DNA from 2 places in the Tardiphaga sp. vice304 genome. Region 2 is predicted to be linked to the other one. Evidence: predicted binding sites of a transcription regulator. Region 2 holds the regulator's gene; the other holds the start of a gene.

Region 1 (16,624 bases), 550 kb from region 2:
ACCTCTTTACGGAAGAACACCAAATAGTCGCGCGGCAGTTGCGACAGCGGCACCGCCAGCACGCCGGACACGTCGGCGCGGTAGGCGTCCGCGCTCGGCAGCCGTTCGCTCAGCGCATTGGTGGCCCAGACGTCGCCCTCGGCCACCGAACTCACGAACGCCATCAATACCGGCACCGCCGCCGCGGGCGGCACCGTGCCATAGGTGGTCCAGGTGCGGTTGATGTAGAGCCCGACGCCGTCGCACGGCATCAGCGCGGTGAAATCCTGCACGCTATCGCGCAGCAGCTCTTCGACCTCGCCATGCGGCGCAACGTTCAGCATCAGCCGATCGAGGCATTCGCGCGCGCGCGCGGCGGCCGCGATGCGCTGCTTCTGGATCAGGGCCTCGAGCTGCATCGAGAAGAACTCGCCGAACATTTCGGCGGCAACGCGCTTTTCCATCGGCAGCACGCGCGGCTCGTAATGGTGGCAGGCGATCAGCCCCCACAGCCTGCCGCCATTGACGATCGAGATCGACATCGACGCGCCCACGGCCATGTTGCGCAGATACTCGCAATGCACCGCCGAGACGCTGCGCAGATGCGCGAACGACAGGTCGAGCGGCTCGCCGGAGGCGTCGATCTCAGGCTCGATCGCAATCCGCTCGCCATTGGAATCCGACACGATGCGGATGGTGTTCTGCAAATAGAGCACGCGGGCCTGCTGCGGAATGTCGCTGGCAGGAAAGTGCTGGCCGTGAAAACTCTCGAGATCGCCGCGTTTGGCCTCGCTGATGACCTGGCCGGCGCCGTCCGGGGCGAAGCGATAGATCATCACGCGGTCGTAGCCGAGTGCGGCGCGCAGCAGCCGCGCGCCGGTGTCGAACAGCTGATTGATGTCGGCGACCTGGGCGATCCGCCCCATCAGCAGCCGCGAAAGTTCCAGCGGCGAGGTCGTCTCGGCCGCGTTGGCGGGCTCGAATTCGACGATGTTGATGCCCTGGTGGCGATGCACCGCGATGTTGAACAGGCCGGGCGAATGCGCCAGCCGGACGTTGGTCATCAGGCCCGGACGCGGCAGATTGCCCCAGCGCGCCACCGCGTTGCGGATATCGTGCGTGGCTTGCTCGCCGATCAGATCGTCGAGCGTGGCACCGTTGATCTCGCGGCCGGCGAGGCCGAGCACCGCAGCGGTATTGACCGAATGACGGCGCACCATCGCAACCGACCCGTCACAGGCCAGCAGACAGCCGTGCGACTGAATACTGCCGGGGATATGGATCGGCTCGCGATCGCAATTGGTCAGATCGACGTTATCAACGGTAGTCAGCATCAATAATCTCTGAAAGGCGCAACAGCGGCGCTGTCGGCAGGCGATGCGCCGGGAAACCGTTTCGAATATGGGAGAGACAATAGCGGATTCGAACGCTTTCGGAACACGGGTGAACCGACGGGCACGAGACGTGCACGCCGGGATACGGTTTCAACGACCGAGCGTTCGGTTTTGATCCCCTGCGGGCGTGAAAATCCCGCTTGTCACCGTGCAATAAACGTCCCGGCGTCCGGGAACCCCGGCTTTGCACGCCGCGATACCATTTGCCGCACGATAGGCGGGCACGCGCCCGCTCAGTTCGGGGCTCCAGCGGCCAGCCAGGTGGCGATGGTGGCGCGCTCCTCGGTGGTCATTTCGGTGATGTTGCCGGGCGGCATGGCGCTCGACCACACGGCGTTGCGGCCGATCAGCGCGGCATAGCGGCGGATATGGTTGGCATCGTCCAGCAGGATCGCTTTGGGTGCCGTGACGATGCCCGACCACACCGGCTCGGCGGCGTGGCACATGCTGCAGCGGCTCGTGACGATCTCCTCGACCGCGGCGAAATCGACCTTCGCGGGCAGCGCGCCGAGATGCGCGTCGCGCGGACCCGCCGCCGAGAGCAGCAGAATTCCGATCATGCCCAGCGCGGCCACGCCCCACACCCACCAGGGCGACTTCTTGCCGGCGTGGCGGGCGTTGAAGAAATGCCGGATCACCGGGCCGAGCGCCAGCACGATGGCGACGATCGCCCAATTGTAGCGGGTGCCGAACAACAGCGGGTAATGGTTGCTGATCATCAGCACGATCACCGGCAGCGTCAGGTAATTGTTGTGCAGCGACCGCTCCTTGCCCCACGCCCCCCAGCGCGGGTCCGGCGTGTCCCCCATGATCAGCGCGGCGACGATCTTCTTCTGGTTCGGAATGATGGTGGCGAACACGTTGGCGACCATGATGGTGCCGATGATGGCGCCGATCTGGTTGAAGGCGCCGCGGCCGCTCAGCACATGGGTGAAGGCGTAGGTCAACCCGACCAGGAACAGGTAGCCACCGATCGCGAACGGCAGCTCGTGGCGCGCAAGACCCGAGCGGCACGCCATCTCATACAACAGCCAGGCCAGCACCAGGCTGCCGAAGCTGAACAGCGCCGCCTGCAGCGGCGTCAGATCCATCACCGATTTATCGACCAGGAATAGGTCGGCCTCGAGGTAGTACACGATCACCACCAGCACGAAGCCGGACAGCCAGGTCGTATAGGCCTCCCATTTGAACCAGGTGAGTTCGTCGGGCATCGCCGCCGGCGCCACCAGATATTTGACGATGCGGTAGAAGCCGCCGCCGTGCACCTGCCACGCCTCGCCCTTGACGCCGTCCGGCAGGCCCTGCCCCGGCTTCAGGCTGAGATCGAGCGCGATGAAGTAGAACGACGATCCGATCCAGCCCATCGCCGCCACCACATGCAGCCAGCGAAAAATCAGGCTGAGCCACTCGGTCGCAACGGATTGCCAGAGCATCGGGATTCCATTCCAGGGACGAAAACATCGACCCTGTCATGCGATGGCCGCACGCACGTTGACGCACGTCAAAGCGCGAAGTGTGGGGGACTGGAGCGCCAGTTGCGCACTTCTTCCTTCTCCCCTTGTGGGAGAAGGTGGCGCGGACGAAGTCCGCGTCGGATGAGGGGGCGACTAGGCGACAGAGCTTGTAGCACCCCTCACCCGTCTCGACCGCCCGTGCGAAGCAAAGCTTCGCTAGAGCGATCGATCCACCCTCTCCCACCTAGCGAAGCTTCGCTTCGCGCGGGGGAGAGGGAAGGAAGGCAATGTGCCCCTACCTTACCTTCCTTGAAAACACCGAGATCAGCACCGGCAGCGTGATCAGGATCACGAACGGCGCCAGCATCATGCCGACGACGACCACTACCGCCAGCGGCTTCTGCACCTGCGAGCCGATGCCTTCCGACAGCGCCGCCGGCAACAGGCCGATGCCCGCGACGATGCAGGTCATCAGCACCGGGCGCAGTTGCAACTCGCCGGTGCGAATCACCGCCTTGATGCGTTCATAGCCCTCGTCGATCAGCTGGTTGTACTGCGACAGGATCAGAATGCCGTCCATCACCGCGATGCCGAACAGCGCAATGAAGCCGATCGCCGCCGAGACGCTGAACGGAATGTCGAAAATCAGCAGACCCACCACGCCGCCGAAGATCGCCATCGGGATCACGCTCATCGCCAAGAGCGTGTCGGCCATCGATCCGAAGTTGAACCACAACAGCACGCCGATCAGTAAGAGGCTGATCGGCACCACGATCGACAGACGTGCGATGGCGTCCTGCAGATTGCCGAACTCGCCGACCCATTCGGCGCGGGAGCCCGGCGGCAGCGGCACCAACTCGGCGATCTTGTCCTGCGCTTCCTTGATGGCGCTGCCGAGGTCGCGCTCACGCACCGAGAACTTGATCGGCAAATAGCGCTCCTGGCCCTCGCGATAGATATAGGCCGCACCCGATACCAGATTGATATTGGCGACTTCGCTGAGCGGGATCTGCGTGATGGTGCCGTTCGGCCCGGGCGCGCCGATCCGCAGATTATGGATCGCCTCCGCGCTCTTGCGATATTCCGGCGCCAATCGCACGATGATCGGGAAGTGGCGATCAGAGCCCGGCTCGTAGAGATCGCCGGCGCTGTCGCCGCCGATGGCGACCTTGATCGTCGCGTTGACGTCGCCCGGCGACAGGCCGTAGCGCGCGGCCTTGGCGCGGTCGATGTCGATCTGGATGGTCGGCTGGCCCAGCGAGGTGAATACCGCCAGATCGGTGACGCCCTTCACCGTCGCCAGCACCGCCTTCATCTTGTTGGCGGTCTCGGTCAGTTGCTGCAGATCATTGCCGAACAGCTTGATCGAATTCTCGCCCTTCACGCCGGAGACGGCTTCCGAGACGTTGTCCTGCAGATATTGCGAGAAGTTGAATTCGACGCCGGGAAATTTCGTCTGAAGTTCTTTCAGGAGCCGCGCGGTCAGCGCGTCCTTGTCCTGCGGCGCCGGCCATTCGGTCGACGGCTTCAAGGGTGCGAAGAATTCGGCGTTGAACAGGCCGGCTGCATCGGTGCCGTCATCTGGGCGGCCATGCTGCGACACCACCGACTCCACCTCGGGCTGCTTGGCAATCAGCTTGCGCATCTCGTTGACATAGGAATTGCCGGCCTGCAGCGAGATGGTCGGCGGCAGCGTGGCGCGGATCCACAAATTGCCCTCTTCCAGCTTGGGCAGGAACTCGAGGCCCAGCAGCCGCGCCAGAATGACGGTCAGCACCACCAGCGCGATGCCGCCGGCCATCACGATCTTCCGGCTGGCGACCGCCCAGGTCAGGATCGGCATATAGGCCTTGTGCAGCATCCGCATGATCCAGGTCTCGGTCTCCTCGACATGCGCCGGCAGGATGATCGCCGACAGCGCCGGCGTGATGGTGAAGGTCGCGATCAACCCGCCGGCCAGCGCATAGGCATAGGTCCGCGCCATCGGCCCGAAGATGTTGCCCTCGACGCCGGACAGCGTGAACAACGGCAGGAAGGCGGCGATGATGATCGCGGCGGCAAAGAAGATCGAGCGCGACACGTCGGCGGAGGCCGACAGGATGCCGTGCTTCTTGATGCCCATCACGGTTTCAGGCGAGATCCCGCTGGCTTCGGCCTCCGACAATTCGGTGGTGTGCGACAGCCGGCGATAGATCGCCTCCACCATGATGACGGTGCCATCGACGATCAGGCCGAAATCGATCGCGCCGACCGACAGCAGATTGGCGGATTCGCCGCGCAGCACCAGGATGATGACGGCGAAGAACAGCGCGAACGGAATCGTGGCGCCGACGATCAGCGCGCTGCGGAGATTGCCGAGAAACAGCCACTGCAGGAACACGATCAAGAGGATGCCGACCACCATGTTGTGCAGCACGGTGTGGGTGGTGACGTCGATCAGGTCCTTGCGGTCGTAGATCCGTTCGATCCGCACGCCGGGCGGCAGGATGCTGGAATTGTTGATGGCGTGCACCGCCTTCTCGACGCGGGCGATGGTCGGCGACGACTTCTCGCCGCGGCGCATCAAGACGATGCCCTGAACGATGTCGTCGTCCTGGCCGAGCCCGGCAATGCCGAGCCGCGGCTTCTCGCCGACCGAGACGGTCGCGACGTCCTTGACCAGCACCGGATTGCCGCCGCTCTGCGAGATCATGGTGTTGCCGAGATCCTCGACCGAGCGGATCAGGCCGACGCCCCGCACCACGGCGGATTGCGCGCCGATGTTCACGGTGTTGCCGCCGACATTGATGTTTGCGTTGCCGACGGCGGTCAGAAGCTGCGGCAGCGTCAGGCCGTAGGCGACGAGCTTGCTGAACTCGACCTGGATCTCATAGGTCTTGGTCTTGCCGCCCCAGCCGGTGACGTCGATGACGCCCGGCACGGAGCGGAAGCGGCGCTGCAGCACCCAGTCCTGCAGCGTCTTGAGATCGAGCACCGAATAGTTCGGCGGACCAACCAGGCGATAGCGGAAGATTTCGCCGACCGCGGATAAAGGCGAGATGCCGGGCTGCGCCCCGCCCGGCAGCGGCGCGAGCTGCGACAGCCGGTTCAGCACCTGCTGCAAGGCTTCGTCATAGGTGTAGTCGAACGAGAACTGCAGCTTGACGTCGGACAGGCCATAGAGCGAGATCGTCCGAATCACCTTCAGGTTCTTGATGCCTGCGACCTGGGTCTCGATCGGGATCGTGATGTAGCGCTCGATCTCCTCCGACGACAGGCCGGGCGACTGCGTGACGATGTCGACCATCGGCGGCGTCGGATCCGGATAGGCCTCGATGTTGAGCTGATTGAACGCGAACACCCCGCCGATCATCACGGCGAGCAACAGCCCCACCATCAGAAAGCGGCGGTTGACGGCAAGGGCAACGAGACGATCCATCCAGATCGGACCTTTCAGAAAAGCCGAAGCTGGGAGTTAGGACGATGACGCCGCGCGGTCGATGAACAGCGAGCCCCTGGTGACGATGCGCTCGCCCGGCCGCAAATTGCCGGAGACCTCGACCAGATTGCCGTTGACCAGCCCGGTCTTGATGACGCGCAGCTCGATCGTCTTGTCGTCATCATGCGCGACCCAGACGCGGACCTGGTCGCCCTCGTAGATCAGCGCCTGGCGCGGCACGCCGACGGTCGGCTGGTCGCCCGGCGCGTAGATCGTCACGGTGGCGAACATCTCCGGCTTCAACAATCCGGCGGCATTGTCCAGGGTGGCGCGCACCATCAGCCGGCGCGTCGCAGGATCGAGCGCGGTGGCGACGTAGTTGATCTTGCCGGTCAACACACGGCCGGGCAGCGCCAGCACGTTGAAGGTCAGCTCCTGGCCGAGTTCGACCTCGGAGGCTTCGGTCTCGCGCACGAAAGCGGTGAGCCACACGGTGGAGAGGTCGCCGATCACGTAGGCCGGATCGGTGGCGCCGGCGCTGACGAACTGGCCAGGGCCGATCTTGCGCGCCACCACGACGCCCGCGATCGGCGCATAGATCGTGGTCTCCGGGTTGATCTTGCCCTGGTCCTGAAACGCGGCGATCGCCTCATTGGTAAAGCCGAGAAAGCGCAGCCGGTTGCGTGCGGCTTCCAGCGCGGTTTCGGCCGAGCGCTGGTCGTTCTGCGCCTGCAGCAGCGTCGCCTGGGTCTTCTGATAGTCCTTCAGCGGGATGGCACGGCCTTCGGAGAGGTCCTTGGCGCGCTTGTCCTGGATCGTCGCCAAATCGAGCTGCGACTTGGCCTTGTTGAGGCTGGTGATCGCGGTAATGAAATCGTTCTGCGCGCCGACATTGTCGGCGGCCTCGATGGTGAACAGCGGCTGGCCGGCACGGACGCTGTCGCCCGGCCTGGCGAGCAGCTTTGTCACCCGCCCGGCATAGGGCGAAAATACCGGCGTCGACTTGTCCTCGTCGACCGCGATCTTGCCTTCGGTGACGTGCTCGGCGCGGAACGCCCGCGCGCTGACCGGCTCGACGGTCAGGCTGGCCCATTCGGCCGGGGTGGTCACATAGCGCGTCGGATTCTTGCGCGACTGGCTCGAAACTTCGGAATTGCTGCGCGGCGCCTCGCCGCTCCGCGTCAGCGCTACGATACCTATCAAAACGACCAGAGCAGCAGCCCCGCCAACGGCGAGGCGCTTTTTGCCAAGGGACGGAAATCGTTGCTTAAAATTCATTTTTCGAGCACCCAATATCGGAGAAGGACCAGCCCGCGTCACTTTGTCTCGTCTACGCGCTAATAGTGCGCATTCTGACCGTCACACAATCAAAAACGCATGCGTACGTACGATTTTTTGTAAAAACCGGACAGTGAGGTGAACGCATTGGACATGGCTCGCTCTTGCTGCTCTGCAACATCGAGCTTGACGACCGTCGCGTCCGATTAACATCGCCATATGACGAGACGCCGACAGCCGTAGCCCTCACCTTCCCGCTCTTTACGGGACGAGGCAAGAAGCCTCAATGAAAATCCCGCGACTTGGGCAGGATGCGGACGTCGCGCGGATGCTGGATTTTCTGCGCGGGGGTGTCAGGGTGCTCGCGGCGGTCGTCGTTGAGCGGCTCGGATGGTGTTACCCCCAAGGCCGGCCGGGCAGCCAGATTGTCCGACAACCGGTTCATCTCGAAGCTGCGATCGATCAATCGCGCCGCCACCAGATGCACGACGCCCTCCTCGCTCGACTGGATAGTGCCTTCGACCATCAGCAGCCGCGCGCCCATTACTTCTTTTCGAAACCGCTCCATGACCTGGGGCCAGACCACGACATTGGCGATGCCGGTCTCGTCCTCCAGCGTCATGAAGATCACGCCCTTGGCGCTGCCGGGCCGCTGCCGCACCAGCACCACGCCGGCGCAACGCACCCGGCGGCCGTTGCCCTTGGTTTCCGAGACGCTCTTGCAGGTCGTGACCTTCTCGGCGTCGAACATCGCGCGCAAAAATTCCAGCGGATGGCCCTTCAGCGACAGCCGCAGCGTCTGGTAGTCGGCGATGACCTGCTCGGAGCGCGGCATTTGCGGCAAGGGGGCGGCGTGTTCATCCGGCTGTTCGCGCGCCTGCGCGGTCTCGAACAACGGCAGCGCCACGTCGTCCGGCAGCCTTCGCACCGCCCATAGCGCCGCGCGGCGGTCGAGCCCGATCGAGCGGAACGCATCCGCATCCGCCAGCACGATCAGCGCGCGCTTCGGCAGCGCGGTGTCGCGGGCAAAGTCCTCCAGCGAGGTGAAGGGGTTCCGCGTCCTTGCTGCAACGATGCGCGCACCCCAGTCCTCCGCGGCTGGCTTGCCGGCTTTCGCGCGTTCGCGTTGCTCGTCGGGATCGCCCCAGACAAAGCCGTCGATCTGGCGGAAGCCCAGCCGCACCGCGTGATAGTTCCGGCTGGTCGGCTCCAGCGTGTTCTGGCTGTGGCTGAACGAGACGTCGATGTCGCGGATCACGACCCCGTTCTCGCGCGCGTCGCGCACGATCTGCGACGGCGCGTAGAATCCCATCGGCTGCGAGTTCAGCAATCCGCAGCAGAATACGTCGGGATGGTAGTGCTTCAGCCACGACGACACATAGACCAACTGCGCAAACGCGGCGGCGTGGCTCTCCGGAAAGCCGTAGCTACCAAAACCCTTGATCTGCTCGAAGCAGTTCTTGGCAAACTCCGGATCGTAGCCGCGCGCGATCATGTTGCCGACCATCTTCTGCTCGAACGAGCCGATGGTGCCGACATTGCGGAACGTCGCCATGGCGCGGCGCAGGCCGTTGGCCTCCTCCGGGGTGAATTTGGCGGCCTCGATGGCGATCCGCATCGCCTGCTCCTGGAACAGCGGCACGCCGAGCGTCTTGTGCAGCACGTTGTAGAGCTCGTTTTTGTCGCCGCCCTTCGGATAGGGATATTCGATGTCCTCCGGGTTCATCTTGCGGCGCCGGAGATAGGGATGCACCATGTCGCCCTGGATCGGGCCGGGCCGCACGATCGCGACTTCGATGACGAGGTCGTAGAAATTCTTCGGCTTCAGCCGCGGCAGCATGTTCATCTGGGCGCGGCTCTCGACCTGGAACACGCCGAGCGACTCGCCCCGCTGCAGCATGGCGAACACCGGTTTCGCATCAAGCGCCTCGGCCTTGATGTCGCGCAGCTCGAAGCGCTGGCCCTTGTGCTGCTGGATCAGATCGAAACATTTGCGGATGCAGGTCAGCATGCCCAGCGCGAGAATGTCGACCTTCATCATCTTCAGCGTGTCGACGTCGTCCTTGTCCCATTCGATGAAGGTGCGGTCGTCCATCGCCGCATTGCCGATCGGCACGTAAGAGTCGAGCCGGTCCTGCGTCAGCACGTAGCCGCCGACATGCTGCGACAGATGCCGCGGGAATTCGATCAGCTCGCAGGCCAGCTCGATGGCGCGCGAGATCATCGGATTGGCGGGATCGAGCCCGGCCTGCCGCACCTGCATCTCGTTGAGGCCGCGGCCCCAGCTTCCCCACACGGTATCGGCCAGCGCCGACGTCACGTCCTCGGTGAGCCCCAGCGCCTTGCCGACGTCGCGGATCGCCGAGCGCGGGCGGTAGTGGATCACGGTGGCGATGATCGCGGCGCGATGCCGGCCGTAGCGGCGATAGACATATTGCATCACCTCCTCGCGGCGGATGTGCTCGAAGTCGACGTCGATGTCCGGCGGCTCCAGCCGCTCCTTGGAGATGAAGCGCTCGAACAGCAGGTCGACCTCGGCGGGGTTCACCGAGGTGATGTCGAGCATGTAGCAGACCGCCGAATTCGCCGCCGAACCGCGCCCCTGGCACAGGATGTTCTGGCCGCGCGCGAAGTGCACGATGTCGTGCACGGTGAGGAAGTAATGCGCGTAGTTCAGCTCGGCGATCAGGCGCAGCTCCTTCTTCAGCGTCGCCTCGAGCTTCGCGTCGACCGTGTTCGGGAAATGCTTCGCGTAGCCTTCCCAGGTCAGATCCTCGAGATGCTGCTGCGCGGTCTTGCCGGAGGGCACCGGCTCGTCGGGATATTGATATTTCAACTGGTCGAGCGAGAACGTGATGCGACCGGCAAAGCGCATCGTCTCGGCGATGGCGTCCGGCGCGTCGCGGAACAGCCGGACCATCTCGGCGGCCGGCTTCATGAAGCGCTCGGCATTGGCCTCGAGCTTCGTGCCGATGGTTTCGATGGTCGCCTTCTCGCGGATGCAGCTCAGCACGTCCTGGATCGGGCGGCGGTCGGGATGATGGTACAGCACCTCGTTGGTGGCGAGCAGCGGCACCCGCGCGGTGTCGGCGACGCGCTGCAGCAGCGCCAGGCGGCGGCGATCGTCGCCGCGATACAGGATGCTCGCCGCCAGCCACACGCCATCGGCTTGGCTGGCTTTCAATTGCGCCAGTACAACCAGCGCCACAGCCGTCTCGAAACGATGCGGCAGCGTCAGCACCAGCAATTGGCCTTCGGCGAAGTCCAGCAGATCGCCGAGCGCGAGGTGGCATTCGCCCTTGCCGGCGGCGCGCTTGCCCCGCGTCAGCAACTGGCACAGCAGTCCATAGGCGTCGCGGTCTTTCGGGTAGATCAGGATATCCGGCGTGCCGTCGGCGAACACCAGCCGCGATCCGATCAGCAGTTTTGGCTTATGCACGACCTCGTCATTGTCGAGTTCATTATAGGCCCGCACCACGCCGGCCAGCGTGTTGTGATCGGCGAGGCCGATGACGGGAATGCGCAGTTCGCTGGCCTGGTGTACGTAGTCACCCGGATGCGACCCGCCGCGCAGGAACGAGAAATTCGTGGTAATGCCGATCTCGGCGTAGTCATTCACGCGAACAGTCCGTGCATGAACCAGTCGGGCGACACCGGTAGGCCCTCTTCGGAGATTTTCTCGCGACCATAGAGGCCGTCGCGGTACAGCCAGAACCGCAGACCGGCCTCGTCCTCGACGCGAAAATAGTCGCGCGTGAGGAGTTCGCCGTGCGATCGCCACCATTCCATCGCGACGCGCTCCGGCCCTTCGGCGCGCACCACGGCATGCGTTGCGCGGCGCCAGCGGAATTGCGCGGGCGGGCCGTCCGGCACGCCGGCGATCACCTTGATGAGTTCGGGATACGCGAACAGCCGCAGCGGCCGCAACGGCGGCTCGTCCGGCGCGCGCGCCGGCCACACCGCTTGCGAGGCGACGATCAACTGATGCTGCGCCGGCGCCATCGCCATCGCGCGCTCCGGAATATGGGTGTCGACCGGCAGGTGCACGACGACGCGCTTCGCGCCGATCCGCGCCGCGATGCGGTCGATCAGCGCGGCCAACTCGTCATTGTCGTGCACATTGGCGTCGAGGTCGCGCTGCTGCTGCACCACGATCTCGGTGCGCCTCGCCGACAGCCGAATGAGGTCGAAGCCGAAGCCGGGATCGAGCGGATCGGCGATCGAATCCAGCCGCTCGCGGAACAATCGCTCGATCACCGCGACCTTGGTCACGGCCTGCCCGGTCTCCACCGTGATCGAGCGCACCGCGCCGTCGGTGCGGAAGAAGCTGGCTTCCAGCCGTCGCGCGCCCTTGCCCTGTTTGTCCATCGCGCCGACCAGCATCGCGGCGAGGCTCGACAACGTCGCGGCGATCACGCCGTCGGTCGCGACCGGTTCGGGAAAGCGTTTTTCGACGATGTAATCCGGCAGCGGTTTTCGCGGGGAGATTGGCGCATCAGATTGCCCGAGCGCCTGCTCGAGCAGCGTCGTGAATTCCGCGCCGAACCGCGCGGTGATCTCGTGGCGCGCGCGCGAGGCGACGTCGCCGATGGTCTTCAGCCCGGCGCGGCGCAGCCCGCGCGTGATCGCCTCTGCGGCGCCGAGCGTGAACACCGGCAACGCCTTGACCGCCTCGGCCTCCGCGCCGTCCGCAATGATCCGGCCGTGGCTGTTGCGGCTCAGCGTGCGCGCGCAAATCGAGGTGCCGGCGATCGAAGCACTCACGACAAAGCCCTGCGCGGCCAGCGCGGCGCACAGCATCTGCATCAAGGCCGCCTCGCCACCGAACAGATGCGCGCAGCCGGTGATGTCGAGAAACAACGCGTCCGGCCCGTCGAGCGCCACCAAGGGCGTGAAGCGGTCGCACCAGTCGGCGATGTGGTTGAGCAGCAGCCGGTCGGCGGCGGGATCGGAGTCGAACACCTGGATGTCCGGGCACATCGCGCGGGCATTGGCCAGCGGCAGGCCGACTTCGAGTCCGAGTTTGGCCGCCGCATGATCGAGTGCCGCGATCTGCAGCGCGTTGCTGTGCTTGGCGACAACGATGACCGGGTTGGCTTTTTGGTTGGACGCGTTTTCTTCGCGCGAACCGGTCCCCACTTCGCTCGAAAACGCTTTGTTATCCGGCGCGCCGCTGCGCGTGCGCAGCCGCTGCAGGCGGTCGGTGGGCAGCCGTGGCAGGAACAGGCTGAGCATACGTCGCTTCACGGAAAACACACTCATCAGACTTCCATTCCATGATCCATTGGCCGTTCGGGCCATGACGATTGCGAACCAGTTGCGCGTCCAGCATCGGCGCGCCCCATACCTGCCAGGCATTGCCGGGCGGCGAATGCGCCGAGCGCACGATCCATCTGGTTTCTGCGGTCGACGCCGTCGGCATCGCCGCGACGCGCAACAACAACGCCGTGACGCCGGAGCCGCGCGCCGCCAGCGTCAGCTTGCGGCTGACGACCAGATCGAACTGCCTGCTCTCGCCAAAACTCTCCAGCACCACGCCGCCCAGCGCGTCGCAGGCGAGAGCGTCCGCGGTGGTGCGCAACGCCGTCTCGACATCGGGCGCGCGCACCGTGACGAGGCCGCGCGGATCGAGCCCGAGTTCGTTCCAGCCACTCATCGCGAGTGCGCCAGTCTCGCGCTCGGCAAAATCCTGCCGGATCCACAGCAGCGGCCGGTCCGGGCTGATGCGTCGCGCGAGACCCGCGATGAAGCCGGTCGCCGCGGCACTCTGGCGTCCCTCGCAGAACACCTCGTGCAGCGCGCCGCGCGCCAGCCCGCCCTTCAATGCGGCATCGGCCTCGGCATGGCCCAGTGGAACCCGATCGGGCGCGTAGGTATCCGAATGCGTCTCGACGCGTTCGATGCTGCCGCGCAGATGCGCAAGCATGGTTGTGCGATCGCCGCTCATGCGTCGCTCCTCAGATTGCCAGTAATTCAGATGTTTAGAGAACCAAAGACTGGCTCAATTGTTCATGCTATGTTCTATTATAAAGCTAAGAGGGTCGGCGGAGTCAACGCGATTCAGACCGGCCGACCGAAGCAATTTTTTACGTCAATGGAATCAAAGGGATTCAAATAATGGACGTGCAACGCAAGCTGGCGATCCTGGCGGATGCCGCCAAATATGATGCGTCCTGCGCGTCCAGCGGCAGCGAGCGCAAGGACAGCCGCGACGGCAAGGGCGTGGGTTCGACCGCGCCGGGCATGGGGATCTGCCATTCCTATGCGCCCGACGGCCGTTGCATCTCGCTGTTGAAGATCCTGCTCACCAATGCCTGCAACTACGATTGCCTGTATTGCGTCAACCGCGCCTCGAGCAACGTACAGCGCGCCCGCTTCACGGTCGACGAGGTGGTCACGCTGACGCTCGACTTCTATCGCCGCAACTACATCGAGGGCCTGTTCCTGTCGTCGGGCATCATCAAGAACCCGGACTACACGATGGAACAGGTCGTCGCGGTCGCGCGAAAACTGCGCGAGCGGCATTTCAAGGGCTACATCCATCTCAAGACGATCCCGGAAGCCGACGAGGCGCTGATCACCGAGGCAGGCCTTTATGCCGACCGGCTCAGCATCAACATCGAGGTGCCGGAAGAAGCCAGCATGGCGACGCTGGCGCCGGAGAAGGACGTCCGCGCCATCCGCCGCACCATGGGCCGGCTGCGGCTGAAGCTCGACGAGGCGCGCGAGGCGAAGAAGATCACGCCGCGCGGCAATGTCGGCCCGCGCTTTGCGCCGGCGGGACAGAGCACGCAGATGATCATCGGCGCGGATGCCGCGACCGACCAGACCATCATCTCGACCTCGGCCAACCTCTACGGCTCCTACAAACTGAAGCGCGTCTATTACTCCGCGTTCAGCCCGATCCCGGATTCCAGCCGTGCGCTGCCATTGCGCGCGCCGCCCCTGATCCGCGAGCACCGCCTCTACCAGGCCGACTGGCTGATGCGGTTCTACGGTTTCGATGCCGACGAGATCGTCAGCGCCGACGACGGCATGCTGTCCCTGGACATGGACCCCAAACTCGCCTGGGCGCTGCGCAACCGCGAGCGCTTCCCGCTCGACGTCAACAAGGCGAGCCGCGAGGATTTGCTGCGCGTACCGGGCTTCGGCGCCAAGGCAGTGGACCGCATCATCGCAACGCGGCGCATCAGTTCGATCCGCGTCGGCGACCTCGCCAAACTGCACATCCCGCGGAACAAGGCGCTGCCGTTCATCGTTCTCCCCGATCACCGGCCCGCGGTGCATCTGCTCGACGGCGCGCACCTCGCCGCGCGCTTCAAGCCGAAAGCGACACAGCTGGGGTTCGGGTTTTAGAGAAAACCGATGCACTTCATCACCCTCGACAGCGAAACCGACTTCAACGGCTGGCGCAAGGCCGCGCGGACCCTGGCGCTCAACAATATCAAGCCGGAAGACGTCACCTGGTCGGCGCCGACAGACGAGCCCGAACTGTTCGCCGCGCCGCGCGAAACGCCGCCGCTGGAAACGCCGGCCGGCACCTTCAACGTCTCCGCGAGTTTCGTCGATCTCGCCAGAACCGTGATCCTGCACAGCGCCCCCGAACGCTTCGCTTTGCTCTACCGCGTGCTGTGGCGGCTGCGCTCGAACCACGAGCTGTTGCAGGTCGCGACCGATCCCGACATCGCGAAGCTCCACGCGCTGTCAAAGGCGGTACGCCGCGACAAGCACAAGATGACGGCCTTCGTGCGCTTTCGCGAGATCGGCCGCGAACCGAAGTCGCGCTTCGTCGCCTGGTTCGAGCCCGAGCATCACATCGTCGAAGCCACCACGCCGTTTTTCACGCGCCGCTTCGCCGACATGGCGTGGTCGATTCTCACGCCGGACGTCTGCGCGCATTGGGATGGCCATGCCGTCTCGATCACGCCGGGCGTGCCGAAATCCGACGCGCCAAGCGAGGACCGGCTGGAAGAGACCTGGCTGACCTATTACGCCTCGATCTTCAATCCGGCGCGGCTGAAGACCAAGGCCATGCAGTCGGAGATGCCGAAGAAATACTGGAAGAACCTGCCGGAGGCCGCCTTGATCCGGCCGCTGATCGAGCAGGCCGAGAAACTCAGCGGCGCGATGATCGCAAGCCCGCCCACCGAACCGAAACGCCTGCAGCACCGGGAGGCGCCGATGCCGAAACGGGTTCACGCCGACACCGAAAGCATCGCGGCGCTGCGCGACGAGGCCAGCCATTGCCGGATGTGCGAGTTGTGGAAGGACGCGACGCAGACCGTGTTCGGCGAAGGCCCGCAAAAGGCCTCGGTGATGATGGTCGGCGAGCAGCCCGGCGACAAGGAGGATCTGGCCGGACACCCCTTCGTCGGTCCGGCCGGGCAGATGCTCGACCGCGCGCTGGCGGAAGCCGGCGTCGACCGCGGCAAGGTCTACATGACGAACGCGGTGAAGCACTTCAAGTTCGTGCCGCGCGGCAAGTTTCGCCTGCACCAGAAGCCGGGCATCGCCGAGATCAAGGCGTGCCGCCCGTGGTACGAGCGCGAGAAGGCCTCGGTGCAGCCCGAGCTGGTGGTGGCGATGGGCGCCACGGCCGCGCATAGCGTGCTGGGCAAGGCCACGCCGATCGCCAAGACCCGCGGCCGCATCCTCGAACTCGATGACAAGACCCGCGTGCTGGTGACGGTGCACCCGTCCTACCTGCTGCGATTGCCGGACGAAGAAGCCCGCGCACGGGAGTATGCGCACTTCGTCGAGGATCTGCGGATTGTGGCGAAACACCTGAGCGAAGCGAAAGCGGCGTAACTCCGCAGCGGCTCTCCATCCTATCGTGTCGTCCCGGCGAACGCCGGGACCCATACACGCTGTCGATATGAAGCGAGAGATCGTTGTGGCAAACGGCGTGTCGCCTCACTGCGGACGGAGGCTATGGGTCCCCGCTTTCGCGGGGACGACAACAGAGGCGTTCGAGCTAAGAGCCTTAGATCACCATCTCCCGCATCACGCGCCGTGCATCGACCTCGAATTCCATGTCCACCACCGGCGGACGCGCATAGTGCCAGGTCAGGCCGGCACGCGCAGCGCCGAGGCGGACCAGT
Region 2 (12,978 bases):
CTGGCTGAACGCCCTGTCCTACACCAGCCGGCTTTGCGCCGCCGCCGCCTTGATAAAGGACGCGAACAGCGGGTGCGGCTCGAACGGGCGGGATTTCAGCTCGGGGTGATACTGCACACCGATGAACCAGGGATGGTTTTCATATTCGACGATCTCCGGCAGTACGCCGTCCGGCGACATGCCCGAGAATTTCAAGCCGTGCTTTTCTAGCCGGTCCTTGTAGGCGGTGTTGACCTCGTAGCGGTGGCGGTGCCGCTCCGAGATTTCCAGCGCGTTGCCGTAAACTTCCGAGACCTTGCTGCCGGCGCGCAGCGCCGCGGGATAGGCGCCGAGCCGCATGGTGCCGCCGAGGTCGCCGGCGTTGTGGCGCTTCTCCAGCTCGTTGCCGCGCAACCATTCGGTCATCAACCCGACCACCGGCTCCGACGTCTCGCCGAATTCGGTGGAGTTGGCGTCCGCAATGCCGGCGAGGTTTCGCGCGGCCTCGATGACCGCCATCTGCATGCCGAAACAAATACCAAAATACGGCACGTTGCGCTCGCGCGCAAAGCGTGCCGCGCGGATCTTGCCCTCGGCGCCACGCTGGCCGAAGCCGCCGGGCACCATGATGCCGTTGACGTGTTCGAGGAACGGCGCGGGATCCTCGTTCTCGAACACCTCGCTCTCGATCCAGTCGAGATTGACCTTCACCTTGTTGGCGATACCGCCATGCGACAGCGCCTCGGTCAGCGACTTGTAGGCGTCCTTCATGCCGGTGTACTTGCCGACGATGGCGATGGTCACCGTGCCTTCGGGATTGCGCACGCGCTCGTTGATGTCATGCCAGCTCTGCAGCGCCAGCGGCGCCTTCGGCGTCAGACCGAACGAGGCCAGAACTTCGTCGTCCAGCCCGGCATCGTGATAGGCCTCGGGCACGGCGTAAATGTTGTCGACGTCGCGCGCCTCGATCACGGCACTTTCGCGGACGTTGCAGAACAGGCCGAGCTTGCGGCGCTCTTCCTTGGGGATCTCGCGGTCGCAGCGGCACAGCAGGATGTCGGGCTGGATGCCGATCGAGCGCAATTCCTTGACCGAATGCTGGGTCGGCTTGGTCTTCAGCTCGCCGGCGCTCGGGATGAATGGCAGCAGCGTGAGATGCACATAGATGCACTGGCCGCGCGGCAAATCGTTCTTGATCTGGCGGATCGCCTCGAAGAACGGCAGGCCCTCGATGTCGCCGACGGTGCCGCCGATCTCGACCAGCACGAAGTCGTAGTCTTCGTTATTGGCGAGGACGAAATCCTTGATGGCGTTGGTGACGTGCGGAATCACCTGGATGGTGGCGCCGAGATAGTCGCCGCGGCGTTCCTTGGTCAGTATGTCCTGATAGATCCGGCCGGTGGTAATGTTGTCCTGCTTGGTCGCAGGGCGCCCGGTGAAACGCTCGTAGTGGCCGAGGTCGAGATCGGTCTCGGCGCCGTCGTCGGTGACGAACACTTCGCCGTGCTGGTACGGCGACATCGTACCGGGATCGAGGTTGAGATAGGGGTCGAGCTTGCGAAGACGGACCTTGTAGCCACGCGCCTGCAGCAGGGCGCCGAGCGCCGCTGAAGCCAGACCTTTGCCGAGCGAGGAGACCACGCCGCCGGTGATGAAAATGTACCGCGCCATGGGGCTTAACCTTTAAGGCTCTGTCGCCGATTCGCAAAAGCCAATCGCAACCTTTCACCAGATCGGGAAAAAGGTTGTGGGTGACGTAAAAATACAAATGAGTACAGCCCCTTAATGGGGGCTGTAAGCGCAGGGCGGAAGTCGCCGTCCTGCATGGCGGACCTGCTTATTGCGAACGCGGCGCCTGCGGGCCGGCCGGCGCCTGCGGCTCGTCGGCCTTCTTCAGCGAATCAAGCAGCCCGCCCGAGGTCGGCGGCACCAGGGCGCCACCGGGCTGCGACACCGGCGCCGTGGTGCCGTTGATGATCGAGGTCGGCTTGCGCTCGTAGCCGGCCAGCCACGACAGAAACAGGCTGGTGACGAAGAACCCTACCGCCAGGAAGCCGGTGGTTCGGGTCAGCAGATTGGCGGTACCGCGGCTCGACATGAAGCCGCCACCGCCGCCGCCACCGACGCCCAGGCCACCGCCCTCGGATTTCTGCAACAGTACCGCGGCAATCAAGGTCGCGACGATCATGAGGTGAATGACGATAATGACGCTTTGCATCGGATCCTTCCGTCACAAGCGCGCTGCGCCGAGGAGCCGGCTGCGGCAGAACTTGCGGGAGTTGAAGTCGAGGGCTGTCTACACGATTGCACGGGGGATTGTCACCCCCGGAAAGCCGGCGCCTGGCCGCAGCCTGGGAGATCGCCCGCCCCGCGGCCGAACGTCCGGTTTGCCTGGGATCAAGGACATCCCGCCGCGATGCCCAGGAAATCGGCCGCCTTCAGGCTGGCGCCGCCGACCAGCGCGCCGTTGACGTTCGCCACGGCCATCAACTCGGCCGCGTTGGACGGCTTGACCGAGCCGCCATACAGGAGCCGCATCCGGGCGCCCTCCGCCGCAAAGCGCGCTTCTAGGCGACCGCGGATGAAGGCGTGGACCTCCTCGACATCCTTCGCCGTCGGCGTCAGCCCGGTGCCGATCGCCCAGACCGGCTCATAGGCCGCGACGGTATTGGCGGCGGTGGCGCCATCCGGCAGCGAACCGGCGAGCTGCGCGCCGCATACGTCGAGCGCTTCGCCGGCGTCGCGTTGCGCGCGGGTCTCCCCGATGCAGACGATCGCCACCAGTCCGGCGCGCCAGGCCGCCTGCGCCTTCTGCTGCACGATGGCATCGGTCTCGCCGTGATCGGCGCGGCGCTCGGAATGACCGACGATGATCGCGGTGGCGCCGAGGTCGGCGAACATTTCCGCGGAGAGGTCGCCGGTATGGGCGCCGGACGCCTTGACATGGCAGTCCTGCGCGCCGATCTGGATGCCGGTTCCCTCGACCATCACCGCCATGGTCATCGTCAGCGTCGCCGGCGGGCAGATCATCAGATCGAGTCTGTGCGTCAATTCGCCCTGCTCCGAGATCATCAGGCCGAGCTCGCTGACCTGATCGGTCAGGCCGTTCATTTTCCAGTTGCCGGCGATCAGCGGCCGAATGGCGTCAGTCATGAGGAAATCCCGCGAGAAAGGAGGTGACCTCTGGGCTAACAGAGCGTGCGGGATAGCTCAAGTTGGGGTGGCCAGGCGGCGGCGGGGCCGACCGCCCGGACCGCTTCAATCCGCGCCGTTCCCTGGCGGTTGCGACGCAGCTTCGGCCACTTTATGGTGCGCCTCCCATCCGGCGACGCCCTTTTGCGGATTCTGCGTCTGGCGCCCGCCGGTTTCCCTCCTGACAAATAAGATGATCCCATGCTTCGCGGAATGCGCAACGCCTCGAAAAACTGGCTCGGCAAGACCATCATGACTGCCGTGATGGTGGTGCTGATCGGCAGCTTTGCGATCTGGGGCATTCAGGACATCTTCAAAGGCTACGGCAAGTCCACGCTGGCCAGGATCGGCAACACCGAGATCACGACCGAGCAGTTTCGCCAGCTTTATACCGACCGGCTGCAGCAGATCGGCCGCCAGTTCGGTCGTCCGTTGACGTCCGACCAGGCGCGCGCCTTCGGCATCGACCGCCAGGTGCTGCAGCAGGCCGTCGCCGAAGCCGCCCTCGACGAAGACGCCCGTCGCCGCGGCCTCGGCGTGTCCGACGCCGAAGTGAGGCGCCAGATCGTCGACGATCCGAACTTCAAGGGATCGACCGGCTCCTTCGACGCGCCACGCTTCCAGCAGTTGATCCGCTCGCTCGGCTATACCGAACAGCGCTACATCAGCGAGCAGCGCAAGGTGTCGCTGCGCCGCCAGATCGCCGGCACCATCACCAATGGCCTGGAGCCGTCGAAGACCCAGATCGAAGCGATGAGCCGCTTCCAGAACGAGGCCCGCACCATCGACTACGTCAAGCTCGACACCGCCCAGGTCGGCACCGTCGAGGCTCCCACCCCGGAGGCACTGGCGGCCTATTTCGAGGACCACAAGACGCAGTTTCGCGCGCCCGAATACCGCAAGGTGGCGTTCGTCGTGCTGACGCCGGACGAAATGGCGAAGTGGTCGGTCGTCTCCGACGACGATGCGAAGAAAGTGTTCGAGCTGCGCAAGGACAAGCTCTCCACGCCGGAGCAGCGCCAGATCTCGCAGATCGTGTTCCCGACTGCGGAAGAAGCCGCCGCCGGCCGCGCCAGGCTCAGCGACATTTTCTCGTTCGACGACCTCGCGAAAGAGCGCAAGCTCAGCGCGTCCGACATCGACCTCGGCATGATCACCAAGGCGGGCATCATCGATCCCAACGTCGCCGATGCCGCCTTCTCGCTGGCGCCCGATGGTATCAGCCAGCCGATTGCCGGGCAGTTCGGCGTGACACTGGTCAAGGTCGGCAAAATTCAGGCCGGCAGCCAGCCGAGCTATGACAGCGTCGCCGCGACGCTGAAGCGCGACCTCGCGCTGGAGCGCGCGCGTGCCGCAGTGTCGGCAATGCACAACAAGATGGAAGACGAGCGCGGCGGCGGCGCCAATGTGGTCGATGCGGCCAAGAAGCTCGGCCTGACCGCCGTCACCATCGACGCCGTCGACCGCTCCGGCCGCGCGCCGGACGGCCAGCCCGTCGCGGGCGTGCCGGCCGGCTCCGACATCATCACCAAGGCGTTCGCCAGCGATGTCGGCGTCGACAACGAGACGATCCAGCTCGGCGGCGGCTATGCCTGGTTCGACGTGCTCGGCGTGACGCCCGCCCGCGAGCGCCCGCTCGACGAGGTCAAGGACCAGGTCACCGCGCGCTGGCGCGACGACCAGATCACCAGCCGGTTGCGCACCAAGGCCGACGAGATGCAGAAGAAACTCGCCGCCGGCGCCAAGCTGGCCGATGAGGCCGCCGCGACCGGCCTGAAGGTTGTGACCTCCGCGCCGTTCAAGCGCGACGCAAACCTGCCCGAACTGTCGCCCGGCGTGATCCAGTCGGTATTCCGCAGCGCGAAGAATGATGCCGGACAGGCGCAGGGCACGAGCTCCAGCGAATGGATCGTGTTCCGCGTGACCGATGTCAGCGCCCCCGCCGTCGACATGGCCTCCGCGGAGGTGAAGACGCTGAAGGAGACGCTGCAGCGCGGCCAGACCGACGAACAGGTCGCGCAATACGTCACCCGGCTCGAAACCCAGATCGGCACCAGGATCAACGAGGAAGCCGTTGCCGTCGCCACCGGCGCGGCGGCCGCCGACACCAACTAGGCCCAACGCCGTCATTGCGAGCGAGCAGCAACATTGGCCTTGCCAATGTTGCTCCGACGAAGCAATCCAGAAGGCCACACGAGGACTGGATTGCTTCGTCGCAAGGGCTCCTCGCCATGACGAGATACTGAAAGCATCTGATGGACAATCTCAGGGCACTCATTGCCAAGGTCGCCACCGGCGCCACGTTGTCTCGCGAAGAGTCGTCGGCGGCCTTCGACAGCATGATGTCGGGCGAAGCGACGCCGTCGCAGATGGGCGGACTGCTGATGGCGCTGCGGGTGCGCGGCGAGACCGTCGACGAGATCACCGGCGCGGTCGCGGCGATGCGCGGCAAGATGCTGCGCGTAGATGCTCCTGCGGGCGCCGTTGACGTGGTGGGCACCGGCGGCGACGGCTCCGGCTCCGTTAACGTCTCGACGTGCGCCTCCTTCATCGTCGCCGGCTGCGGCGTGCCGGTCGCCAAGCACGGCAACCGGGCGCTGTCGTCGCGCTCCGGTGCCGCCGACGTGCTGGCCGCGCTCGGCATCAAGATCGACATCACGCCTGACCACGTCGGCCGCTGCATCACCGAGACCGGCATCGGCTTCATGTTCGCGCCGTCGCATCATCCGGCGATGAAGAACGTCGGCCCGACCCGCGTCGAACTGGCGACCCGCACCATCTTCAACCTGCTCGGCCCGCTCTCCAATCCTGCCGGCGTGACCCGGCAGATGGTCGGCGTGTTCTCGCGGCAATGGGTGCTGCCGCTGGCGCAGGTGCTGAAGAATCTGGGCTCCAAGCACGCCTGGGTGGTTCATGGCTCCGATGGCCTCGATGAAATCACGCTGAGCGGCCCGACCTTCGTGGCGGAGTTGAAGAACGGCGAGATCCGCTCGTTCGAGATTACGCCGGAAGACGCCGGCCTGCCCCGCGCCGGCCCCGACGCGCTGCGCGGCGGCGACGCCGAGGCGAATGCGATCTCGCTCAAGGCCGTGCTCGACGGCAAGCCCGGCGCGTTCCGCGACGTCGCTCTGTTCAACGCTGCCGCGGCCTTGATCGTCGCCGGCAAGGCAGCCGACCTGAAGCAAGGCATAGCGATGGGGCAGACGTCGCTGGACAGCGGCGCCGCCCTGGAAAAGCTGAAGCGGCTGGTCACGGTTTCGAACGCGAAGGACTGAGCGATGTCCGATATCCTCACCAAGATCGAGGCCTACAAGCGCGAGGAAATCGCCGCCGCGAAGCGCGCGCACCCGTTGTCCGAGCTGGAAGCGCTGGCCAAGACCGCGTCGCCGCCGCGCGGCTTCATGACCGCGATCTACCGAAAGCTCGACAAGGGCGACTTCGCGCTGATCGCCGAAGTGAAGAAAGCCTCCCCCTCGAAGGGCCTGATCCGCGAAGACTTCGACCCGCCCACGCTGGCGAAGGCCTATGAGGCCGGCGGCGCGGCGTGCCTGTCGGTTCTTACCGACACGCCGTCGTTCCAGGGCCACCTCGATTTCATGGTCGCGGCGCGCAACGCCGTGAAGCTGCCGGTGCTGCGCAAGGATTTCATGTTCGAAACCTATCAGGTGGTCGAAGCCCGCGCGCACGGCGCGGACTGCATCCTGATCATCATGGCGGCGCTCGATGACGCCGCCGCCCGCGACATCGAGGATGCCGCGATCGAGCATGGCATGGATGTGCTTTTAGAGGTCCACGACCAGCCGGAGCTGGAGCGCGCGCTAAACCTGCGCTCCCCGATGATCGGCATCAACAACCGCAATCTGCGGACCTTCGAGACGACGCTAGCGACCAGCGAGACGCTGGCGCCGATGATCCCGAAAGACCGCCTGATGGTCGGCGAGAGCGGCATTTTTGAAGCCGCCGACCTCGCCCGCCTCGAGCGCGTGGGCATCTCCACCTTCCTGGTCGGCGAAAGCCTGATGCGGCAGGCAGATGTTACGGCCGCGACCAAGGCGCTGCTGAAACGCGCGGCGTGAGTCGCATCCTTGCTTTCTTCCCTTCTCCCCTTGTGGGAGAAGGTGGCGCCGACGAAGTCGGCGTCGGATGAGGGGGAGCTGCGGAGTGCAACACACGCCCCCTCACCCGCCCGCGCTATCGCGCGGCCACCCTCTCCCACAAGGGGAGAGGGGAAGAAAGAGCAGCGGCGCGCAAGTCCGTTTTGCAAAGACAGGATCCAAAGTCATGGCCGGCAAGAAATCGAGGCGCACCGCGAGCGACGCCCCCGCCCTCACCCACATCGATTCCGCCGGCGAGGCGCGCATGGTCGATGTCTCCGACAAGCCGGCAACGGAGCGTCTCGCCGTCGCCGAAGGCCTGGTGATCATGAGCAAGGCGACGCTGGAACTGATCGTCTCCGGCAACGCCAAGAAGGGCGACGTGCTCGGCACCGCTCGGATCGCCGGCATCATGGCGGCCAAGCGCACCTCCGACCTGATCCCGCTGTGCCATCCCCTGATGCTGTCGAAGGTCACGCTCGATATCACGCCGGACAAGAAGTTGCCGGGCTGCCGGGTCCGCGCGTCCGTGAAGGTCTCGGGCAACACCGGCGTCGAGATGGAAGCTCTGACCGCGGTTTCGATCGCGTGCCTCACGATCTACGACATGATCAAGGCCGTCGAGCGCGGCGTCCGCATCGAAGGCCTTCATCTCGTCGAAAAGAAGGGTGGCAAGTCGGGCCATTATCTGGTCACCGACAACGACGCCGATTGATCACGACGCCTGGAGATTGACTGATGGCCCTGATGCCGGTTGCCGACGCGATGGCTGCCATTCTCGCGGGCGCCGACGCCCTGCCCGAGGAAATGGTGCCGCTGGAGGCGGCGTACCACCGCGTGCTGGCGCGCGACATCGCCTCCAATCGGACGCAGCCGCCGCAGCCGATGTCGGCGATGGACGGCTATGCGGTGCGCGCCGCCGATGCCGTGATGGGCGCGCGGCTCACGGTGATCGGTGAGGTCGCCGCCGGCCGGCCGTTCGAGCGCGCGCTGGCCGCCGGCGAGGCGCTGCGCATCTTCACCGGCGGCGTCGTGCCGGACGGTGCCGACGCCATCGTGATCCAGGAAGACACTTCGCGCGACGGCGCCGTCGTCCTCATCAACGAAGCCGCCACCGTGGCGAAGCACATCCGCGCGGCCGGCATCGATTTCGCTGAAGGCGACGTTCTGCTGCGCGCCGGGCAGCGCCTCACCGATCGCGATCTGTCGCTCGCCGCCGGCATGAACCACCCCGAACTGCCGGTGCGCCGCCGCCCGGTGATCGCCGTACTCGCCACCGGCGACGAACTGGTGCTGCCCGGCGCCATCCCCGGCCCCGGCCAGATCGTCCTGTCCAACGGCTTTGCGCTTCGCGCCCTGGCGCGCGCCGAAGGCGCCGAGGTGATCGATCTCGGCATCGCCGCCGACACGCTGGAATCGACCGCCTCGGCGATCCAGCGTGCGATCGACGCAGGCGCCGATATCCTCGTCACTACCGGTGGCGCCTCGGTCGGCGACCACGATCTGGTCAAGCCCTCGCTGGAGGCCGCCGGCGTCGAGATGGCGTTCTGGAAGATCGCGATGCGGCCGGGCAAGCCGATGATGAACGGACGGCGCGGCGCGATGCGGGTGATCGGCCTGCCCGGCAATCCGGTGTCGTCCTATGTCTGCGCCTTCCTGTTCATGGTGCCGTTGATTCGCGCGCTGTCCGGCCGCGCGCAGGTCGCCCATGCCATCGAATCGGGTCGGGTCGGTCGCGATCTTGCCGCCAATGATCAGCGCGAAGATTATCTGCGCGCGGTGCTGACGCCGGGCGACGACGGTAGCGTGATCGCGACGGCGGTATCCAGGCAGGACTCCTCCTTGTTGGGAAATCTCGCTGCCGCGCAAGGACTTCTGATCCGTCGGCCGTTCGCTGTGGCGGCGCCCAAGGGTTCGCTTTGCGAGTTTGTGCGATTGCCGATCTGAGCCCTCTTGCGGTTTTGTTGACCGGAATTTAAGCGTTGCGGAACACATATGGAACAGATAGTGTTCGTTCATGATTTGTTTCGAGATGTCGTGGCTTTGCCCGGTCCTGAAACCGACGATGATGATGCGGCGGCTGATCCCGTCAACCAAGGATGGCTCCAGATGCTCACGCGCAAACAGTATGAACTTCTGAAATTCATCGACCAAAGGCTCAAGGAAGCCGGCGTGCCGCCGTCCTTCGACGAGATGAAGGACGCGCTCGACCTGCGCTCCAAATCCGGTATCCACCGCCTCATCACGGCGCTTGAAGAGCGCGGCTTCATCCGCCGGCTGCCGAACCGGGCGCGCGCCATCGAAGTCATCAAGCTGCCCGAACTCGGCGGCGCCGCAGCACCTGCCACCGGCCGCCGTGGCTTCACGCCCAGCGTCATCGAAGGCACGCTCGGCAAGGTGCGACCCTTGTCGACCGGCAATGGCAACAACAACGGCAACGGCGATTACGAGGAAGACAGCCGCCGCTCGGTGGCCGTCCCGGTGATGGGCCGCATCGCCGCGGGTACGCCGATCGAGGCGCTGCAGACCCGCAGCCACACCATCAGCGTACCCCCCGACATGCTCGGCACCGGCGAGCACTACGCGCTGGAAGTGCGCGGTGACTCGATGCAGGACGCCGGCATCCTCGATGGCGACATGGCGCTGATCCAGAAAAACGAGAGCGCCGATACCGGCGACATCGTGGTCGCGCTGATCGACGAGGAGGAAGCCACCTTGAAGCGCTTCCGCCGCCGCGGCGCCTCGATCGCGCTGGAGCCCGCTAACGACGCCTACGAAGTCCGCATCCTGCCGCCGAACCGGGTTCGCATCCAGGGCAAGCTGGTCGGGATCTATCGCCGCTACTGAGCAGCGGAATCATCGGCCTGCACGTCGGCTTCGGCCGGCGTCGCATCGACCGGGCGGTTGCCCCGTCCTGCAGCGCTTGATGGTTCGGCGGCATCAGGCACTGCGCCCGACCACGGCCGGTTGACGCCTTTCGGCCGGACGGCGGTGGTTGCAAATCCGTCGCCGCTTCGGCGCAAAATCAGTGCGCCGCTGGCCCGCAGGGTTTCCGCATCGATCACCTTTGCGGCGCAATTGGCCGGCGGCTGATTTGACGTGACGATCAGCACCGCTTGCGCGCAGTCATCGGCAAAAGCGTCGGGCTGCAGCGCCAGCGCAACCAGAGCCCCATCGGCCAGCGCCGCGACGCATCCCGCGACATCGCATGCCACGCCGTGGCCGAGCGACGCCTCATTCGGCAGCCGCGGATCGGCGTCGGCCCCGAGCCACTCTTTCTGCAAAAACGTATCCTTGGTGCTGCGCATCCATTGCAGCCGTCCATCGCGGCCGCGAACCGCGACGTGGTGGCCGTCATTTGATATCAACACGTCCGGCATCTTGACCGTGAGCACCGCGGCAATCGATAGCGCCAGCACACCGGCGCCGATCCAGCGCAGCGGCGTGCGCAGCAGCCCGAGCAGGATGATCCCCAGCGTCGCGGCGATCAGCGGCCCCTGCCCGAACGCGGCGACCCGTCCGATGGCTCCCGGCAAGGCCGCGACCCATTGCGTCACCACGATCATCCATTGGATGCCGACATCCATCAGCCGCCAGAACACGCCGTCGAAACCGAACGGCATCGCGGCCAGCCCGAGCAGTCCGGCCGGCATCACCAGCACGGAGACCACCGGCATCGCCAGCAGATTGGCGAAAACGCCATACGGCGTCACGCGGTGAAAATGAAACGCCGCATAGGGCGTGGTGGCGAGGCCGGCGACCAGCGACGCCAGCGTCAGCAGGATGATCTCGCGACCGCCCCAGAGCGCGGCGCGCGCCGTTGCGGAATGGTCCGGCGATGCCAAGAGGACCGGCACGCCGCCCTGCACCAGCGCCACCAGTCCCAATGTCGCGGCAAACGACATCTGGAAGCTCGGATGCACCAAGGCTTCCGGCATCGCGACCAGCACGATCATCGCCGCCACCGCCAACGTGCGAAAGGTGATGGCGCGGCGATCGACCATGATCGCGAGCAGCACCACCGCCGTCATGAAGAACGATCTCTGCGTCGCCACCTCCGCGCCCGACAGCAACAGATAGAACAGCGCCGCGGCGAGGGCCGCGGCAGCCGAATATTTCTTGATCGGAAAGGTCACGGTAAACGCGGGGATCAGCGCCAGTAGCGCGCGCACCGTAAAGAACACCACGCCGGCGACCACCGCCATGTGATAGCCGGAGATCGACAAGACGTGGCCGAGCCCCGAGACAAACATCGCATCATTGACCTCCGGCGAGATCGCGTCGCGCCGCCCGGTCAACAGCGCGGTGGCGATGGCGCGGGCGTCGCCGGACAGCACGGTGCGGATGCGCGCGTCGATCGCATCGCGAAAGCCCTGCATGGTCGCGGCGTAGCGCAACCGCCAGCCCGGCACATTCGGCGGATCGACTGCCTTGATGCTGCCGGTGACGAAGCCGGAGGCGCCGATGCCCTGGAAGTACAGGTCGCGACCGAAGTCGTAGCTGCCGGGTCGTAACGGCTGCAGCGGCGGCTGCAGCCGCGCTTTCAACTGGACGAAACTGCCCACCGCAGGTGCGGCGCCCTTGCGCACCGACAGCCGCACCCGTTCGAGCCGCACCTGCGAACGCGGGCTCTCCATCGTCGTCACCCGCAGAACGAAGCGATCGGTGCGCTCGCGCTCTTCATGCGTTTCGACGTAGCCGGTGAGCGCCACGCCGTAGAGCGGCTTCGCCAGCACGGCGTGCGCAATCCGCGCCGTCTTCAGCGTGACAATCGCGAAGCCTGCCGCAATCGCGGCGAGCATCACGATAAGCGGAAACCACTTTTGCCGGCGCGACAGGAACGCGGCAATGGCGAGGACGGCCGCTGTCGACGCCGCGACCCAGGCCACCGGCTCGTGCTCGGCGGCGAAGTACAGCGCGATGCCGGCACCGAACGCGACCGGCACCCAGGGCAGCAGCCGCCCCGGCCCGGCTTCCGCGCGCGCCCATGCCTGCAACGTGCCGATTAAGGTCTGCCAGAGCCGCGTGCCCGGCCGCGCAGTACCAGCCGACGGCACCGCCTGCGGCGGCCAGGTGCCGGCATGCGCGCGCGGTTGGTTGATGTTGCGGTTTGCCATCGCCGTCGCCCGGCTGTTCCCGCCAGCATGCTAGCGGAAGGAATTACCGGTCGACTACGGGAACGGATGGGGAATATGGGACTGCTTGCAGTGCTAGTTGTCATTCCGGGGCGCGAGCGCTGCAGCGCGAGCGAACCTCAGCCACTCCAATTGGAGTGGCGGGCAATCCCGAGATGGGACGATGAACAATTCGGGATTCCGGGTTCGCGGTCGGCTACCGCCGCCCGCGCCCCGGAATGACAGTTCAGGTCGCCTTGGCGTAACTGTCCCTCAATCCCACCGTGCGGTTGAACACCAACTTGCCCGGCGCGGAATCCTTGTCGCGGCAGAAATAGCCCTGGCGCTCGAACTGCACGGCGGCGTCCGAATTGTCCGATGCCAGCGCCGGCTCGACCATGCAGCCGGTCAGCGTCTCCAGCGATTCCGGATTGATCTGCGCAGCAAAATTGGCCGCGTCCGGCTGCGGCGCGGTGAACAGCAGATTGTACACCCGCACCTCGGCCGGCACGGCCTTGGCCGCGGCGACCCAGTGAATGGTCGCCTTGACCTTACGGCCGTCCGGCGCGTTGCCGCCGCGGGTTTCAGGATCGTACGTG

What was found. The regulator LexA, encoded in region 2, represses DNA repair genes until DNA is damaged. The targets are predictions, from matches to a motif close to TGTTCNNNNTGTGTTCNG.
Positions count from the first base shown of each region.
Region 1: a site for LexA is predicted at 13,530-13,547, ahead of FNL56_RS11745 (ImuA family protein). Genes of this name have one in related genera too.

Region 1 covers NZ_CP041402.1:2,485,502-2,502,125, reverse strand. Annotated here, with positions in the region: gene FNL56_RS11775 (HWE histidine kinase domain-containing protein) at 1-1,313, opposite strand, end outside; gene FNL56_RS11770 (urate hydroxylase PuuD) at 1,607-2,806, opposite strand; gene FNL56_RS11765 (efflux RND transporter permease subunit) at 3,123-6,245, opposite strand; gene FNL56_RS11760 (efflux RND transporter periplasmic adaptor subunit) at 6,282-7,523, opposite strand; gene FNL56_RS11755 (error-prone DNA polymerase) at 7,807-11,142, opposite strand; gene FNL56_RS11750 (Y-family DNA polymerase) at 11,139-12,785, opposite strand; gene FNL56_RS11745 (ImuA family protein) at 12,682-13,470, opposite strand; gene FNL56_RS11740 (putative DNA modification/repair radical SAM protein) at 13,641-14,879, shown strand; gene FNL56_RS11735 (UdgX family uracil-DNA binding protein) at 14,889-16,331, shown strand; gene cnbZ (2-amino-5-chloromuconate deaminase CnbZ) at 16,507-16,624, opposite strand, start outside.
Region 2 covers NZ_CP041402.1:3,032,593-3,045,570, reverse strand. Annotated here, with positions in the region: gene FNL56_RS14460 (BrnA antitoxin family protein) at 1-8, shown strand, start outside; gene FNL56_RS14455 (CTP synthase) at 19-1,650, opposite strand; gene secG (preprotein translocase subunit SecG) at 1,817-2,197, opposite strand; gene tpiA (triose-phosphate isomerase) at 2,377-3,132, opposite strand; gene FNL56_RS14440 (peptidylprolyl isomerase) at 3,373-5,286, shown strand; gene trpD (anthranilate phosphoribosyltransferase) at 5,427-6,446, shown strand; gene trpC (indole-3-glycerol phosphate synthase TrpC) at 6,450-7,247, shown strand; gene moaC (cyclic pyranopterin monophosphate synthase MoaC) at 7,453-7,980, shown strand; gene FNL56_RS14420 (molybdopterin molybdotransferase MoeA) at 8,004-9,212, shown strand; gene lexA (transcriptional repressor LexA) at 9,375-10,112, shown strand; gene FNL56_RS14410 (ComEC/Rec2 family competence protein) at 10,106-12,382, opposite strand; gene FNL56_RS14405 (glutamine--tRNA ligase/YqeY domain fusion protein) at 12,627-12,978, opposite strand, start outside.